DNA from 3 places in the Vibrio sp. RC2502 genome. Region 2 is predicted to be linked to each of the others. Evidence: predicted binding sites of a transcription regulator. Region 2 holds the regulator's gene; each other region holds the start of a gene.
What was found. The regulator PurR, encoded in region 2, represses purine synthesis genes. The targets are predictions, from matches to a motif close to TNANGNAAACGTTTNCNTNA.
Positions count from the first base shown of each region.

Region 1: ACYJZR_RS09335 (phosphoribosylaminoimidazolesuccinocarboxamide synthase) is a predicted target of PurR. The motif match lies at 2,551-2,570, and genes of this name have one in related genera.
Region 3: purL (phosphoribosylformylglycinamidine synthase) is a predicted target of PurR. The motif match lies at 2,001-2,020, and genes of this name have one in related genera.

Region 1 is NZ_CM141453.1:1,979,044-1,984,457, reverse strand. It holds gene ACYJZR_RS09340 (alkaline phosphatase D family protein) at 1-1,250, shown strand, start outside; gene ACYJZR_RS09335 (phosphoribosylaminoimidazolesuccinocarboxamide synthase) at 1,331-2,434, opposite strand; gene ACYJZR_RS09330 (cell division inhibitor SulA) at 2,637-3,029, opposite strand; gene ACYJZR_RS09325 (hypothetical protein) at 3,434-3,619, opposite strand; gene ACYJZR_RS09320 (J domain-containing protein) at 3,797-4,774, opposite strand; gene ACYJZR_RS09315 (OmpA family protein) at 4,851-5,414, opposite strand, start outside.
Region 2 is NZ_CM141453.1:2,219,972-2,225,385, forward strand. It holds gene torR (two-component system response regulator TorR) at 33-746, opposite strand; gene torD (molecular chaperone TorD) at 1,012-1,659, shown strand; gene purR (HTH-type transcriptional repressor PurR) at 2,097-3,101, shown strand; cyclic di-GMP riboswitch class I at 3,368-3,457, shown strand; gene ACYJZR_RS10390 (TfoX/Sxy family DNA transformation protein) at 3,574-4,164, shown strand; gene ACYJZR_RS10395 (TVP38/TMEM64 family protein) at 4,376-5,068, shown strand; gene ACYJZR_RS10400 (putative signal transducing protein) at 5,068-5,388, shown strand.
Region 3 is NZ_CM141453.1:690,797-696,210, forward strand. It holds gene mltF (membrane-bound lytic murein transglycosylase MltF) at 285-1,862, opposite strand; gene purL (phosphoribosylformylglycinamidine synthase) at 2,162-5,414, shown strand, end outside.

The DNA.
Region 1 (5,414 bases), 240 kb from region 2:
CCAACTATCCAGCGGGTTATTTCCACGTTTATCGCGAGATCTTAAATCAACATGAACAATCGCCATTTGACGTTGTGTTACATCTTGGTGACTACATTTATGAATATGGGGCTGGAGGCTATGCCAGTGAAGATGCCGCTGCATTAGGGCGCGAACCGAGCAAAGGTGCAGAATGTATCACGCTGGACGATTACCGAAAAAGATACGCCCAATATCGTCAAGATGCCGATCTGCAAGCATTACATGCCAAACTGCCCATGATTGCAGTTTGGGATGATCACGAGTTAGCTAATGACACATGGAAAAATGGCGCCGAGAACCATCAGGATGATGAAGGTAGCTTTATCGACCGTCGAGCCGCCGCTGCGGCTGCATGGACTGAGTGGTTGCCAGTTCGTGAGAATACATTCTCAAACATGTTGATTTATCGTCAGTTCTCATTTGGCAGCTTAGTGAATCTCATGATGCTCGATACGCGCCTTGTCGGTCGTGATAAGCCATTGGATTACTTCTCACTCAGTGCACCAACAATGGAAGCTATCGGTGGGTTAGTTGTTCAATCACGCAGTGCAGATAGGGAACTGCTAGGCACTGAACAACTTGCTTGGTTGATGAATGAATTCAACACGCACGATGCAAAATGGAACGTTCTAGGCCAACAAGTTTTGATGTCGAGAATGGAGCTACCAAGTTCAGTGATGACGGCGATGTTCCAACTGTTTACGTCAACAGAAGAGAAGAAAACAGAAGCTTTGTTGGCCGTGAATACAGCGATCACGGGTTATCTTGCCGATCCAAGTGCAGATCCCATTTCTCTGCCTTACAACCTCGATGCTTGGGATGGTTACTATGTCGAGCGTGAAAAAGTCTACCAACTGGCCAAAGCAAGTAGTGGCAATTTTGTGTGTTTAGCGGGCGATACTCACAACGCGTGGGCAAGTGAGTTAAAAGATGTGTCAAACAATCCGATAGGGGTCGAGTTTGCGACGAGCTCGGTGAGCTCTCCGGGGTTGGAAGAGTATTTGGCGTTGGACCCGGTGGCGATTGCGCAAATGGAATACACCTTGCCGCATTTAGTCTCCGAGCTGCAATGGGCTGACATCAAACAACGTGGCTTTATGCGAGTGACCTTTACTGCTGATGCCGCTCAATCAACGTGGTACTTGGTGTCGACCATCAAAGATAAAAAGTATCAGGTGACGACGAAGTCGGCGTCTACGACAAATGGCACAACGTTAGACATTATCTAATCTAAACTGGCAAAAAAAGTAAAAGTCCGCTTATCAAGGCGGACTTTTTTATTGGCAATTTTCAATCAGCTTTCAGATAGCTAGTCGATCAAACCGTACTCTTTGCTGAGAATTTCGATGATTTCAGCTTTTGGATTTTCGCTTAGCGTAATTGGTTTACCTGTAATTTTCTCGGCGATACCAATGTAGGTTCTTGAAATATCCATCAAAGATTCAACAGGAAGATCGTTATCGCGTGCAAGAGCTTCGCGCTCTGGCATACGTTCTTTGTTTAATAAGATATCTGGGTCAGGGAAGTGGTTAAGTAGGAACTGACGGAAACCTTCTTTCGAGTTTTCAACGATGTTACCTGCCCGGTACTCCTTTGCATCCCAAATACGAGAAGAATCTGGCGTGCCAACTTCATCCATGTAGATCAGCTTTTCATTACCTGCGGCGTCATGAACATAACCAAATTCGAATTTGGTATCGACAAAAATTTGGTCGATTCCTTCTAACGCTTGGCTGATAACGTTAAAGCCTTCTTTCAACAATTTTTCGTACTGAGCGATATCTTCTGCGCTTGAGAAGTTAAACGCTTCATAGTTGTCCACGATATTTTGGCGAGTGATGTTCACATCGTCTGCTTCTGGTACACCAGGAATGCCTTTTAGGATGCCTTTGGTTGACGGCGTCATTAGCAAATTCGGTAGCGCTTTATCTTTTTCTAACCCTTCAGGAAGTTGAATACCACAAAACTCGCGCTCACCATTTGCGTATGCACGCCACATGGAACCAGTGATGTATTTACGGCAGATTGCCTCAATTTTTACCGGTTTTGCTTTTTGAACGATCCAAACAAATGGGTGAGGAATATCTAAGATGTGGCTGTCAGCTAAGCCGTTGTCTTTAAAAAGCTTAAACCAATGATTTGAAATGGCATTCAATGCGGCACCTTTACCCGGTACACCTTTAAGCCCACCTTCACCATGCCAAATACAATCGAAAGCAGAAATACGATCGCTGATCACCATGATGGCCAGGGGCGCATCTGGTGCGACATCGTATCCTTTTTCTTTGATCAGTCGGGCACTGTCTTCTTCAGTTAACCAGTAAACTGAACGAACTTTTCCGCTGTGTACGGGTTTGTGGGTGCGAATTGGCAGGTCGTCATTGACGGCAAGTACTTGATTAGCAAGGCTCATTGCGACATTCCTATCATCTTAATCAAACGTCTTAAGGAGAAGATATTCAGCGGAAAATATCAGCTGAATAAATCGAATGAGGGCATCATACCAGAACTATTTTAACTCGCCAGAGAAAAAGCAAACGTTTGCCTCTTTTCTTTAATACAAAAAATGCCCCCTTAAAAGGAGGCGAGATGCAGGATGGATAACGTCGATCTTGTTAGTGATACTGGTTTACTCTGCCTTCGACGAAAAAGACTTCACACTGATAACGCTGAGCGATGTCACGCAACATGGATTGGTTCATAAGAGCAATTTTGTTTGATGCGACAACCGCGCTGGCATTGCCAGACTGAATGGCTTTGATAACGATTTCGACTTCAGAAAGCTGTTGAGACGGCTTCATCTGAATAACGTTTTTGCAGCAAATATTGGAAGCAGTGAGTTGCTCAAAATCAGGACGAGGACACTCAGCGGTAAACAGAATCCATTGTTTTTGCTGTGACAATACTGCCAACTTAGAAAGAAGCTGATCAGACACATCCATTGGTTGAGTGGTTTGTGCCAGTACGTTGTAACGTGAGTATGTACGAGATTGACTTTGTAACTGCATCTTACTGTTCCTTTATACATGCTGTATGTGTATACAGTAGTTTGTTTTGGGTATCTGATCAACCCATTTTTACTGATGAGTACGTGAGATAACGCTCGTTGATAGTTGAATGATTTTTTAAGGTGTTGATTTTTAACGAATTGTTTTTGTTCTTGATATGTTGGGTATGGATTGAAAAGTGTGAAGTTAGCAACATTATCCGAGTGATATATACAGGTGTTTACTACTGTATATACAGTGCTTTTGTTGGTGTTATACAGTGGTTTTTGATGGTCGATACAGGTATGAGTCACACAATGAGCGTGTTTACGTCGTGATTATGGGGAAGAGATGTGAATCATAAGCGATCAAAAAAGCGCCCTAAAAGGCGCTTTTGAAAATCAGTTCCATTGATTCTAACCGGATTAGCTCGCTCGTTGTGCCATGCGCTCACGCATTTGCATTTCGCCTTGGTTAAACAGACGAACATCGATCTTCGCCATGTCGTAGCAGGCTTGGCAAGAGTGATGATATTTGCCATCTACATAATCGTGACGAGTAACAAAACTTGGTTTTTTACACCAATCGCAGGTGCCTTCTTCAGTGAACATTGATTTTCTCCCCACCTAGATAAATATGAGTCGTTAGGTGTTATTTTTCGCCGGGCATTATGGCATGAAAAAGAGATTGACGTTAAATGTCTGTTAATTTGTTTGAGAGCGAGATCGATTGCGAACCTTGTTTTACTTAGACTTAAAGCTAGCCATCAAGCGCCCTTTAGTTGTGGTTTACGATTTTGTAACATTTTGTGAGATGATTTTAAACGCCTGGTTCAAACGTTTCATTTCTTCTTCACTTCCACGAGTATCTGGATGATAGAGTTTTGAAAGTTGTCGATAGCGGAGTTTCACTGCTTGGTTATCAGGAATGGTTTGTGGTGTGTAACCAAACATCGCGCAGGCAACCGCAACTTTATGATTGTCGGATTGGCTACGAGTCTTTTTAAACTCTTTGAATACTTTCTCCAGCTGACGCTTCAATTGTTTATTCGTGAACTCTAACTCTTTTACTTTCGCATCAAGTTGCTGAGTTTGGTTTGCCTCTTGGGAAGACAGTGTGGCCAAGGCTCGTTGTTGTTTCCTTAGAGTTACCCATCCACCGAAGCCTGCTAGAGCGATCACCAATCCACCAATAGCCAACCACATAATCGTGCCATTATCAGACGTTACGGTTGATTGTGGAGCGACAGGCTGCTCTTCTTTTGTCGCTTCTTTATCTAATTCCACAATTTCGGAGACTTGCTTTGCACGCAGTTGATTGAAGCGCTCTTCGAGATAATGATTGTAAGCTTCTTCCGCTTGAGGGTTTGTGTCCGAGGCTAATTGGTACCACGCCTCAACGAGATCACTGGTGGTGATGTCTTTTTGGTGATGCTGAACAAAGTCCGCTAACAAGAACCCTCGGTCGCGAGGGTCATTCAACGCTACAGAGGTAAACCAATACGTTGCCTGTGAGTAATTAACCGCACCGGTCAATCCTCGGGAATAGTCTTCGGCCAGCTGTTTCTGTGCAGGTAAATAGCCTTGGCTTGCGGATTGCTCTAGCCAATAGCGAACATCCGATGGCGAATCTGATTTTGGAGAAAGAGCCAGTTGCTGCGCCAGTTCAAATTGTTCTGCTGGGGATGTTGGTGCTTGAGAAGCAAATGCAGATATAGAAAGACAGCTGCTTAACGTAAAGGATAGGGCGATGGTTTTGAATGACATTGAATGTGTCAGGCCTAGCGTAAGTTGCTAGGCCTGCTCCGGTAATTTTTGTTATTACCGTTATGGTGCTACCAAATTACTTCAGTGGCAAGATCTGGATTTCAACACGGCGGTTGCAAGCACGACCTTCAGAAGTTTGGTTTGAGCAAATTGGATTGCGCTCACCGTAGCCACGTGCAATTGCACGGCCTGGAGCCACTTTTTGAGACACAAGGAACTGACGAACAGATTCCGCGCGACGCTCAGAAAGCGTTTGGTTGTATGATTCGCTACCAGTGCTGTCTGTGTAGCCATCAATGACTAGGCTTGTATCTGGGTATTCAACCAGAATACGAGCAACACCACGTAGAGTATTGTGGATGCTTGCATCCAGTTGGTATGAGCTTGAAGAGAAGCCAATACCATTTTCCATGCGAAGTAGAAGTTGGTTTTCACCTACACGCTGTACTTGTACGCCAGAGTTTAGCAACGCACGACGCAGTTCTGCTTCTTGTTGGTCAAAGTAATAACCGACGCCTGCTCCAGTAGCACCGCCTGCCGCCGCACCAATAAGAGCATGTTTACGACGTTCTTTTGCGTTATCACCAGTTGCCAAACCGATCGCTGCACCAGCAATAGCACCAATTAGCGCGCCTTGCGT
Region 2 (5,414 bases):
CTCCTTTTTCTTTACTGCTTGTCTGATGGTGATTAATCACCTGCGAACATGTAGCCTTCACCGTGAACGGTCACAAAAATTTGTGGGTTCTTAGGATCAAACTCCATCTTAGCGCGCATGCGTCGGATAAGAACATCAATCGTACGATCATTTGGAGCATCAACTCGATGACTGATCATATTCAAAATACGTTCACGACTCAGCACTTGATTCGGGTAAGACGATAACGCCACCAAAAGCTCATATTCTGCTTTGGTTAGTTTTACTGGTTCACCATTACGGCTAAGTGCTCGACGCTGAATATCGAATGTCCACTCACCAAAGCGAACAATGTGTTCATCGTTTGTTTCGCTTGCCGCTTTACTTGCTCCACTTCGCGCCGCAGAAATGCGCCACAGTAGATTTTTAACTCGAACTAGTAATTCCCTTAGTTCAAAAGGCTTTGTCACATAATCGTCTGCGCCCATCTCTAGGCCTACGATTTTGTCGATGCTATCCGTGCGTCCTGTTACCAATATGATGCCGATGTCTGATTGACTGCGTAGCTCACGCGTAAGCATTAGGCCGTCTTCGCCCGGCAAGTTAATATCCAACATAATAAGGTCTACATCACCGCCTTGCAGAACTTCGCGCATCTCCGCGCCACTTTCTGCTTCGCTAACTTTGTAACCTTCATTTTGGAAATATCCCGCAAGCTTACTACGAGTTACAACATCATCTTCTACGACTAATACGTGATAGCTCATTTACACCACTTTCTGTCTTCTTATTATCCAAGACGTATTCTATTCATAACTAGTAACATTTCTAGTCATAGATACATTAAAAAGCAAGATTTAGCGTTTTTATTGATTCAAAACAAGCTTGCCCATCACCGTTAACAAGTGCACACAATTCAACATAATCAACAATAATTATAGTTACTGCTATTCATCTTATTTGATTACACTTAGGGGATATCCCTAATTGACTTTATGATGCAATACTCGAAGCATCCTTCAGGAGCCAAAAATGCAAGAAGTGAAAGCTTTTAATGAAAAGCGTGCTGAAATTTACTGGTGGTTTTCGAGCTTATTCGCTAAAGAACTCAGCGAAAAAGAACTAGAAACCTACCACAGTGTTGAAATTCGCAGTTTTTTAGCGGGCTTAGGTGAGAACGAATCACTCAAGCCAGCCGTTGATAGCCTAGTTGATGCCCTAAACAGACTCCAAGACCGCAATGATGCTCAACTAGAACTTGCAGCAGATTTTTGCGAGCTGTTCTTAAAAACAGATAAGTATGGGGCACTACCGTACGCTTCTATGTACATTGGTGAATCAGGTTTGCTTAATGACAAACCTGCAGAAGAGATGGAAAAACTGATGGCAGATTTTGGGGTTCAGGTAGACGAAAACCTCAAAGAACCAGCAGACCATCTCGCTGTCGAATTGGACTTTTTGGGCAACATGATCATTCGCTCAAATGAGTTAGAGCAAGAAAAACATATGGAAGAGGCTTTCGTTAAACAAAACGATTTCATCCAAAATCAACTCATGTCTTGGTTGCCAAAATTTGCTGAAAAATGTAAGCAATTTGATGATTTTGGCTTCTACTTAAGCGTTGCGCAACTATTAATTGCATTTTGTAAACTGGACAGCGCTTACCTTCTTGGTGAATAATCACCGCCTATTTTTAGGGAGCCTGCCTGTCGGGCTCCCTATTTTATTCGCTTGCTTTTAATCTGGCTCAAAGACGTTCGTTCATTTAGCAGTCAAAATGTGACTTCAAATACACAAAACTCTTGCTGAAAATATTGCCAGCCAGCCCACATAGGGCTAAAATGTGAACGCAAACGATTAAATATGATTTATATGTAAACCGCTGAAATATAGCGGTTTTTGTTTTTTATTAATAGGTTGATAACCACTTCCTCATATTTAGTAGGAAGCCGAGTACCTTCAACCAAGTTGCTACAAATCTTTTTATACCGATTTCGGTACAACCGCTGCCTACTAGAATAGACACTACTGTTGTTGTGGTGTTTAGTTTGCGCAAAAAACTAAGCGTATGGTTGTATTCACTACGGTATTAAGTAGCTCGATACAGGACATCATTTATGGCCACTATAAAAGACGTTGCTCGCTTAGCCGGCGTTTCTACCACGACAGTTTCGCACGTTATTAATAAGACACGTTTTGTTGCAGAAGCAACCCAAGAAAAAGTAATGAAAGCGGTTGATGAGCTTAACTACGCACCAAGCGCAGTTGCTCGTAGTTTAAAATGCAACTCAACTCGTACTATTGGTATGTTGGTAACACAATCAACTAACCTGTTCTTCTCTGAAGTGATCGACGGTGTAGAAAGCTACTGCTACCGTCAAGGTTACACGTTGATCTTGTGTAATACTGGCGGCATCTACGAGAAACAGCGCGACTACATCCGCATGCTTGCTGAGAAACGTGTAGATGGCATTTTGGTGATGTGTTCAGATCTAACCGAAGAACTAAAAGAGATGTTAGATCGTCACTCAGATATCCCGAAAGTTGTGATGGATTGGGGCCCAGAGAGTTCTCGTGCGGACAAGATCATCGATAACTCTGAAGAAGGTGGCTACCTAGCAACTAAATATCTTATCGATAACGGCCACACTGACATCGCCTGCCTTAGTGGTCACTTTGAGAAACTTGCTTGCCAAGAGCGTATCGCTGGTTTTCGTCGTGCCATGGCTGAAGCAAAACTGCCAATCAATGAAGATTGGATTCTTGAAGGTAACTTTGAATGTGATACTGCGGTACTGGTTGCAGACAAGATCACCGCGATGGAAAAACGCCCTACTGCAGTATTCTGTTTTAACGACACCATGGCACTTGGCTTAATGAGCCGTCTGCAACAAAACGGCATCAAGGTTCCAGATGACGTTTCTGTTATCGGTTACGACAACATTGAACTTGCAGAGTACTTCTCACCACCGCTAACAACGATTCACCAACCTAAACGTCGTGTGGGTAAAAATGCGTTTGAGATCCTACTTGAACGCATTAAAGATAAAGAACACGAAAAACGTGTGTTCGAGATGCAACCAGAGATTGTTATCCGCAATACCGTTAAGAAACTTAATTAAATGAACACAAGCGCCCTTAGGGGCGCTTTTTTTTATTAAAAAAATAACACTTCCCGCACACTTTGCCTCATTCTTAAAAACAATAACTTCCATAAGTTACTGTTTTCTTTACATGTGAATTATTAATTCCCGCTTCTTTTCAAACATTAAATACAATTCTCAATTATGAGTACCCATGCACAAAATGGCATTATTTATTGAATCAAGATCACGTTTTAAAATCTAAAGTGTGATGTTAATTCAATATACGAAGTATCCTCATCTGGTCACGCACAGGGCAAACCATCCGAAAGGGTGGGACGCAAAGCCTCCGGCCTGAACCATAGTAGTATATGGAAGGTAGCGGGGTTACCGATGGCAAGTGTGCAACCAATGTCTTTACCCTTTAATGACATTGCCTTTGCGCACGTTTGCTACTCTCTCGGACCTGACTTTTGGTGGCGTAATATTAATTACACCGAGATAACAAAACATGGATAAACCGATACTCAAAGACTCTATGAAGCTATTTGAGGCACTTGGTACTATCAAGTCGCGCTCAATGTTTGGTGGCTTCGGACTTTTCGCTGATGAAACGATGTTTGCACTAGTGGTAAACAACCAGCTTCATATACGAGCAGACCAACAAACTTCATCTGACTTCGAGACACAGGGTCTAAAGCCTTACGTTTATAAAAAACGTGGCTTCCCAGTCGTTACTAAGTACTACGCTATTTCCAGCGAACTATGGGAATCTAGCGATCGCTTAATTGAAGTAGCGAAAAAATCCTTAGAAAACGCCAAACTTGAGAAAGAACAACAAGCGAGCACTAAGCCTAATCGCTTGAAAGATCTGCCGAACCTGAGATTGGCTACAGAAAGAATGCTTAAGAAAGCGGGTATTGATTCTGTTGCTCAACTTGAAGAAGAAGGCGCACTAAGTGCTTATAAAGCGATCAGAGACACGCACTCCACCACAGTTAGCCTTGAGCTACTTTGGGCCTTAGAAGGTGCTATTAACGGCACACACTGGAGTGTAGTCCCCCAGTCTCGTCGTGAAGAATTAATGAATGGCCTTTCGTAACAGAAGTCTGCTCTAATCTATCGACTAAAACCGCAGTGCGAACTGCGGTTTTTTTATGAAATTTTTTTAGCTCCCCTCGTGTCTACTCCTTTGTAAATCCCAAAACACCCGTATCTTCAGCGCCACGACTTAGTTTCGATAACGAGATTGTTAAAACAATATTCAGTATGAATACTTTAAGCGGTAGCCTAGATATAGAAACGGAGCACACATGAATAAAAAACTTATCTTTGGACTGATACTTGTTGCCACCATTCTTTTGTTAGGCGCTAATTTTGGTCAATATCTAACGCTTGAAAACGCAAAAGCGCAGCAAGAAGCACTCAATTCATTCATCGAAGCCAACATCGTCTATGCCGCCACGCTGTATTTTTTAGCGTATGTTGCGATTACCGCATTTTCTATTCCCGGAGCAGCAGTGGTTACTTTGCTAGGCGCAGCGTTGTTTGGGTTTTGGTTTAGCTTACTTTTGGTTTCTTTTGCCAGTACGATCGGTGCGACCTTAGCTTTCTTGAGTAGCCGATATTTGCTTAGGGATTGGGTTCAATCGAGATTTGGGGAAAAGCTTGTTGCGATTAACCAAGGAGTAAAAAAGGATGGCGCGTTTTATCTGTTTTCTTTGCGCTTAATTCCAGTGTTCCCATTTTTCCTCATCAACCTACTGATGGGATTAACACCTATGAGCATTGCGCGCTTTTATTTAACCAGTCAAATAGGCATGCTCCCTGGTACTGCCGTTTACCTTAACGCTGGTACTCAGTTAGCAACCATTGATAGCCTTTCTGGTATCGTATCCCCGACGGTATTAGCATCTTTTGCTTTGCTGGGGCTGTTTCCAATACTCGTAAAATGGGTTATGAATAAGGTCAGACCAACCCCTACTCAGCCAAATGGCAGTATTTGATGAAAATCTTTATCGCGAAAAATCCAGCAGAAGCGCACATCGTATGTGAACTATTAAAAACTGAAGATATATGCTGTGAGGTGCGTGGCGAAGGACTTTTTGGTCTGAAAGGTGAGCTTCCTTTTGGCGATGATACTGATCCTTATGTTTGGCTATTAGATCCAGAACAACAATTGAAAGCTCACGCAATTATTGAAGCATTTAGGCAGCAGTCACAAAGAAACATATATGAAGACTGGCAATGTCCTCATTGTCTTGAACACAACGAAGGACAGTTTGGTGCGTGTTGGCAATGTGGATATCAAATTGGGGAGCCATGATCGTTCCCCTATTCTCGCATTTCAGG
Region 3 (5,414 bases), 1.5 Mb from region 2:
TACAAACACCCTCTCGCGATACAGCGCACGGCCGCATCTACTTTGCCTTGTGGATGACATTCTAGTGATGGAGTCACTTCAAATTAGGAGAGAGGGAAACCAACCGAACCGATTTATTCCGCAGGCATCAATTAATGGGTATGGACGCTGCGGCAAGGTGTTGACCAATCACGTTTATATGCACTTACTATGATGACCGGTCTGGTTCGGAACATCGGATTTTAGATAAGTTCTACCTTGGACTCAACAAAAAAGACGAGCTTCACACTCGTCTTTTTGCGTGTTTATTCTTCTTCTTGGTCTAAATCTTCATCGACTTCATTGGTGATATCAGAGGCTCCAGACACTTCTTCTGCAATGGTTTCCACCGCACCAGAAATAAGCAACTCTGGATTTAATGGTGGGATAACCTGTAGATCATCCGTATCTTCATCAATGGAAGGCTTTTGACTGACATGCCCAATGATTGATTGGTAGTAGCGTCGAATATTTTCAACGTAATTTCGTGCCTCGTCTCCACGAGCGTAGCCATAACGAGTTTGGCTGTAGTAACGCTTTTGTCGTAACAGCGGTAGTCGGTCTTTTACATCTGCCCATGCGTTTGGATCGCCACCTTGTGTCTTGGTTAGTCGACGCGCGTCCATCATGTGGCCATAACCAATATTGTACGATGCCAATGCAAACCAAATTTTTTCATGTTCGTTAATCGTATCAGGTACGCGAGCGACGATGCGACGCAGGTATTCCACACCACCACGAACAGATTGCTCTGGGTTTAGACGATCGGTTACACCAACACTTTTCGCAGTTGGTAAAGTCAGCATCATCATGCCACGAACACCCGTAGGCGATTTTGCTTTTGGTTTCCAATGAGATTCTTGGTAGGCCAAAGCCGCGATTAAACGCCAATCAAACTCTTCGCTGTATTTTTGGAACAGCGGAGCCCATCTCGGCAACTTATCATCAAGAGCACGAATAAAGGCACGCGTGTCCACGTAGTCAAACGCTTCAATATGGCCAATGTACTTCTCTTCAAGAGAAGCTAGCTCGCCAGATTGTTTGATATTGCCGAAAAACTCAATCAGCATCGCATACAAGCTCTCATCCTCTGAGCGGCGAGTAAACCATGATACTGGTTGATCTTCGGTGAGCTCAAAAGCAAGTGCTAAATCTGGATACAGGCGTTGCGCGAGGGACAGTTCTACGGAATCAGTGACGGTGAAACGCAGTTCTCCAGTCGATACATGTTTCAGTAGATCGCGAGTGTCAGCATCGCCCACGATTTCAAACTGCAATTCAGGATACTGCTTTTTCAATGCCGTCAGTGTCGGAACATATTGAGACTGTTCGACAATTTTCAATGTTTGCGCGCCAGCATTCACGTCTTCTTCTGATTGACTGTCTTTGGATGCTTGATACTCGATAAGCTGCTCAATATCACGAGGACGAAGCTGGCCCTTTTTGTAGACCACTTGCTGGCTTACATAATAATAAGCAGGGCCAGGTCTAAAACGCTTGACGGCTTGTGATGTTTGATTAAGCCCCGTAGCAATAATATCGATGTCGCCCTTCTTTAAGGCAGGGAAAAGGTCGGCTTGTCTGAAAGCGGGTTTGATTTCTAGCTTTACGCCCAACTCTTCTGCAAATTTACGCGCCAGCTCATAATCCAAACCCGCAGGGCCATCAGGACCAATGTAGTACGAGAGTTGGTTGTTGAGCGTGCCAACGCGTAGCACTCCGCGCTCTTGGATTTTCTCGAATTCACTTTTCGGCTGCGACTCAATTTGGCAGGCAGAAAGTAGTAGCACAGAAGCAAAAAGTAGGACGCTGCGCTTGAGTCGGTTGAAGTGGCGTATTTGCATTGATCGGTACATCTCAGAAAATTTCTAGTGGTCTTTATATCAAAGCGTGGAGATGGGGCAAAGCGAATCGGACAGATAGAGTGCGACATTGTGTGTTTTATCGACATTTCGGCTACAACTCAAATTTGACAAAAAAAATGACGCAAACGGTTGCTTTTGATGTTACATCACAAAAACAATTGCTATATAATGCGCTCGCAATGACGAGGTGGAATCGGCATAGGTTCGATAGAGCTCAAGTTAAGTATCTGAATTTATTCCAATATCACCTTAATCAATTGCATAAGAGACCTAAGCACATGAGAATTTTGCGTGGCTCCCCAGCTCTTTCTGAGTTTCGTGTTAATAAACTACTGGAACTTTGTCGTGAACAAGATCTGCCTGTAACTGGCATCTATGCCGAGTTTATGCATTTTGCAGATCTAAAGTCTGACCTTGATGACCAAGAGTTAGAAAAACTTGAAAAGTTACTAACTTACGGCCCAACAATTGAAGAGCATGAGCCAGAAGGTCTTCTACTTCTTGTTACGCCTCGTCCAGGCACTATCTCGCCTTGGTCTTCTAAATCTACCGATATCGCTATTAACTGTGGTCTGGACACTGTTAAGCGTCTGGAGCGCGGTACGGCTTACTACGTAGAATCTTCAGTTGTTCTATCAGAAGCTCAAGTTGACGCTGTCAAAGCGTTAATTCACGACCGCATGATGGAAACGGTGTTCACAGAACTTGAAGCCGCGTCAGCGCTGTTTACAGTCGCAGAGCCAAAGCCTGTGGCGCATGTTGATATCTTAGCGGGTGGTCGTCTTGCGCTTGAAGAAGCAAACGTTTCCCTTGGTTTGGCACTCGCAGAAGATGAAATTGATTACTTGGTGGAGAATTTCACTAAGTTAGGTCGTAACCCTAACGACATCGAGCTGATGATGTTTGCTCAGGCGAACTCAGAGCACTGTCGTCATAAGATCTTTAATGCAGACTGGACTATCGATGGCGTAGACCAAGAGAAGTCTCTGTTTAAGATGATCAAAAACACATTTGAAACGACACCAGACCATGTTCTGTCTGCTTACAAAGATAATGCAGCGGTAATGACTGGTTCTAAAGTGGGTCGTTTCTTCCCAGATCCTAAAACTCGTCAATACACTTACCACCATGAAGATGCACACATCTTAATGAAGGTAGAGACGCACAACCACCCAACGGCTATCTCTCCATGGCCGGGTGCATCAACCGGTTCTGGTGGTGAAATCCGTGACGAAGGTGCGACGGGTATCGGTGGTAAGCCAAAAGCGGGTCTGGTTGGTTTCACAACCTCTAACTTGCGTATTCCTGGTTTTGAACAGCCATGGGAAACGGACTTCGGTAAGCCGGGTCGTATCGTAAACGCGTTAGATATCATGCTTGAAGGCCCTCTGGGTGGCGCAGCATTCAACAACGAATTTGGTCGTCCAAACCTATTAGGTTACTTCCGTACCTACGAAGAGAAAGTGACTTCTCACGCGGGGGAAGAAATTCGTGGTTACCACAAGCCAATCATGATTGCTGGTGGTATGGGTAACATCCGTGACGAACACGTTCAGAAGAAAGAGATCCCTGTTGGTGCGAGCCTAATCGTACTTGGTGGTCCTGCAATGAACATCGGTCTTGGTGGCGGTGCGGCGTCTTCAATGGCGTCAGGTCAGTCAGCTGAAGATCTGGACTTTGCTTCAGTACAGCGTGAAAACCCAGAAATGGAGCGCCGTTGTCAGGAAGTGATCGACCGTTGTTGGCAGCTAGGTGAAGAAAACCCAATCGCATTTATCCACGATGTGGGTGCGGGCGGTATCTCTAACGCACTTCCTGAGCTTTGTGACGACGGCGAGCGTGGCGGTAAGTTCCAGCTACGTGATGTACCAAATGATGAATTGAGCATGAGCCCGCTAGAAATCTGGTGTAACGAATCTCAGGAGCGTTATGTTCTTGCGGTAGCGCCAGAAAACATGGAGGCGTTCGATGCGATTTGTAAGCGCGAGCGTGCACCTTACGCAGTGGTTGGTGTGGCAACAGAAGAGCGTCATCTGACGCTAGAAGATTCTCACTTCGATAACACGCCAATTGATATGCCAATGGATATCTTGCTTGGTAAAACACCGAAGATGCACCGTGAAGCAACGACTTTGAAAGTAGATAGCCCAGCGATCGTACGCGACGGTATCGAAATCAACGAAGCGGTAGATCGCGTACTTCGTCTTCCTACGGTTGCTGAGAAAACATTCCTGATCACGATCGGTGACCGCTCAGTTACTGGTTTAGTTGCTCGTGACCAAATGGTTGGTCCTTGGCAGGTGCCTGTGGCGAACTGTGCAGTTACGGCGGCAAGTTACGACACATACCACGGTGAAGCGATGTCGATGGGTGAGCGTACTCCGGTTGCTCTATTAGACTTCGGCGCGTCTGCTCGTCTGGCGGTTGGTGAATCTCTGACTAACATCGCAGCGACAGATATCGGCGATATCAAACGCATTAAGCTGTCAGCGAACTGGATGTCTCCAGCGGGTCACCCAGGTGAAGATGCGGGTCTTTACGAAGCAGTGAAAGCGGTTGGTGAAGAGCTATGTCCGGCGCTAGGTCTGACTATCCCGGTTGGTAAAGACTCAATGTCAATGAAGACTAAGTGGGAAGAGAATGGCGAAAGCAAAGAAGTGACTTCGCCACTATCGCTAGTTATCACTGCGTTTGGTCGTGTTGAAGACGTACGTAAGACAGTAACGCCTCAGCTACGCACATCTGATACCTTGGAAGGACTAGGTGACACTTCACTTGTTCTTGTAGACCTAGGTAACGGCAAAAACCGTTTGGGTGCAACAGCACTGGCACAGGTTTACAAGCAGCTGGGTGATAAGCCGGCAGACGTAGACAATGCAGAGCAGCTAAAAGGCTTCTTCGATGCAATGCAAAATCTCGTACGTAACGACAAGCTGCTTGCTTATCACGATAAAGGTGACGGCGGTCTATTTGTAACATTGGCTGAGATGGCATTTGCTGGTCACTGTGGCGTAAAGGCGAACATCGCAGAGCTGGGTGAAGATGCGCTAGCTGTTCTATTTAACGAAGAATTAGGTGCGGTTGTTCAGGTTAAAAACGACGACCTGGACTCAGTCCTATCTACGCTAGCGGCAAACGGCTTAGAGTCATGTTCACATGTAATTGGTTCTGTTGAAGCATCAGACGACTTTGTTATCACTTCTGGTGATGATGTTGTGCTTAAGCGTTCACGTACCGAACTACGTGTTATCTGGGCAGAAACTACGCATAAAATGCAGGCGCTACGTGATAACCCTGCATGTGCAGACCAAGAATTTGAAGCGAAGAAAGACAACTCAGACCCAGGTCTGAACGTATCTCTAAGCTTTGATGTGAATGAAGATATCGCAGCCCCTTACATTGCGAAAGGCGCGAAACCTAAGATGGCGATTCTTCGTGAACAAGGTGTTAACTCTCACGTTGAAATGGCAGCAGCCTTTGACCGTGCTGGCTTTGAAGCAACCGACATCCACATGAGCGACATTCTGACAG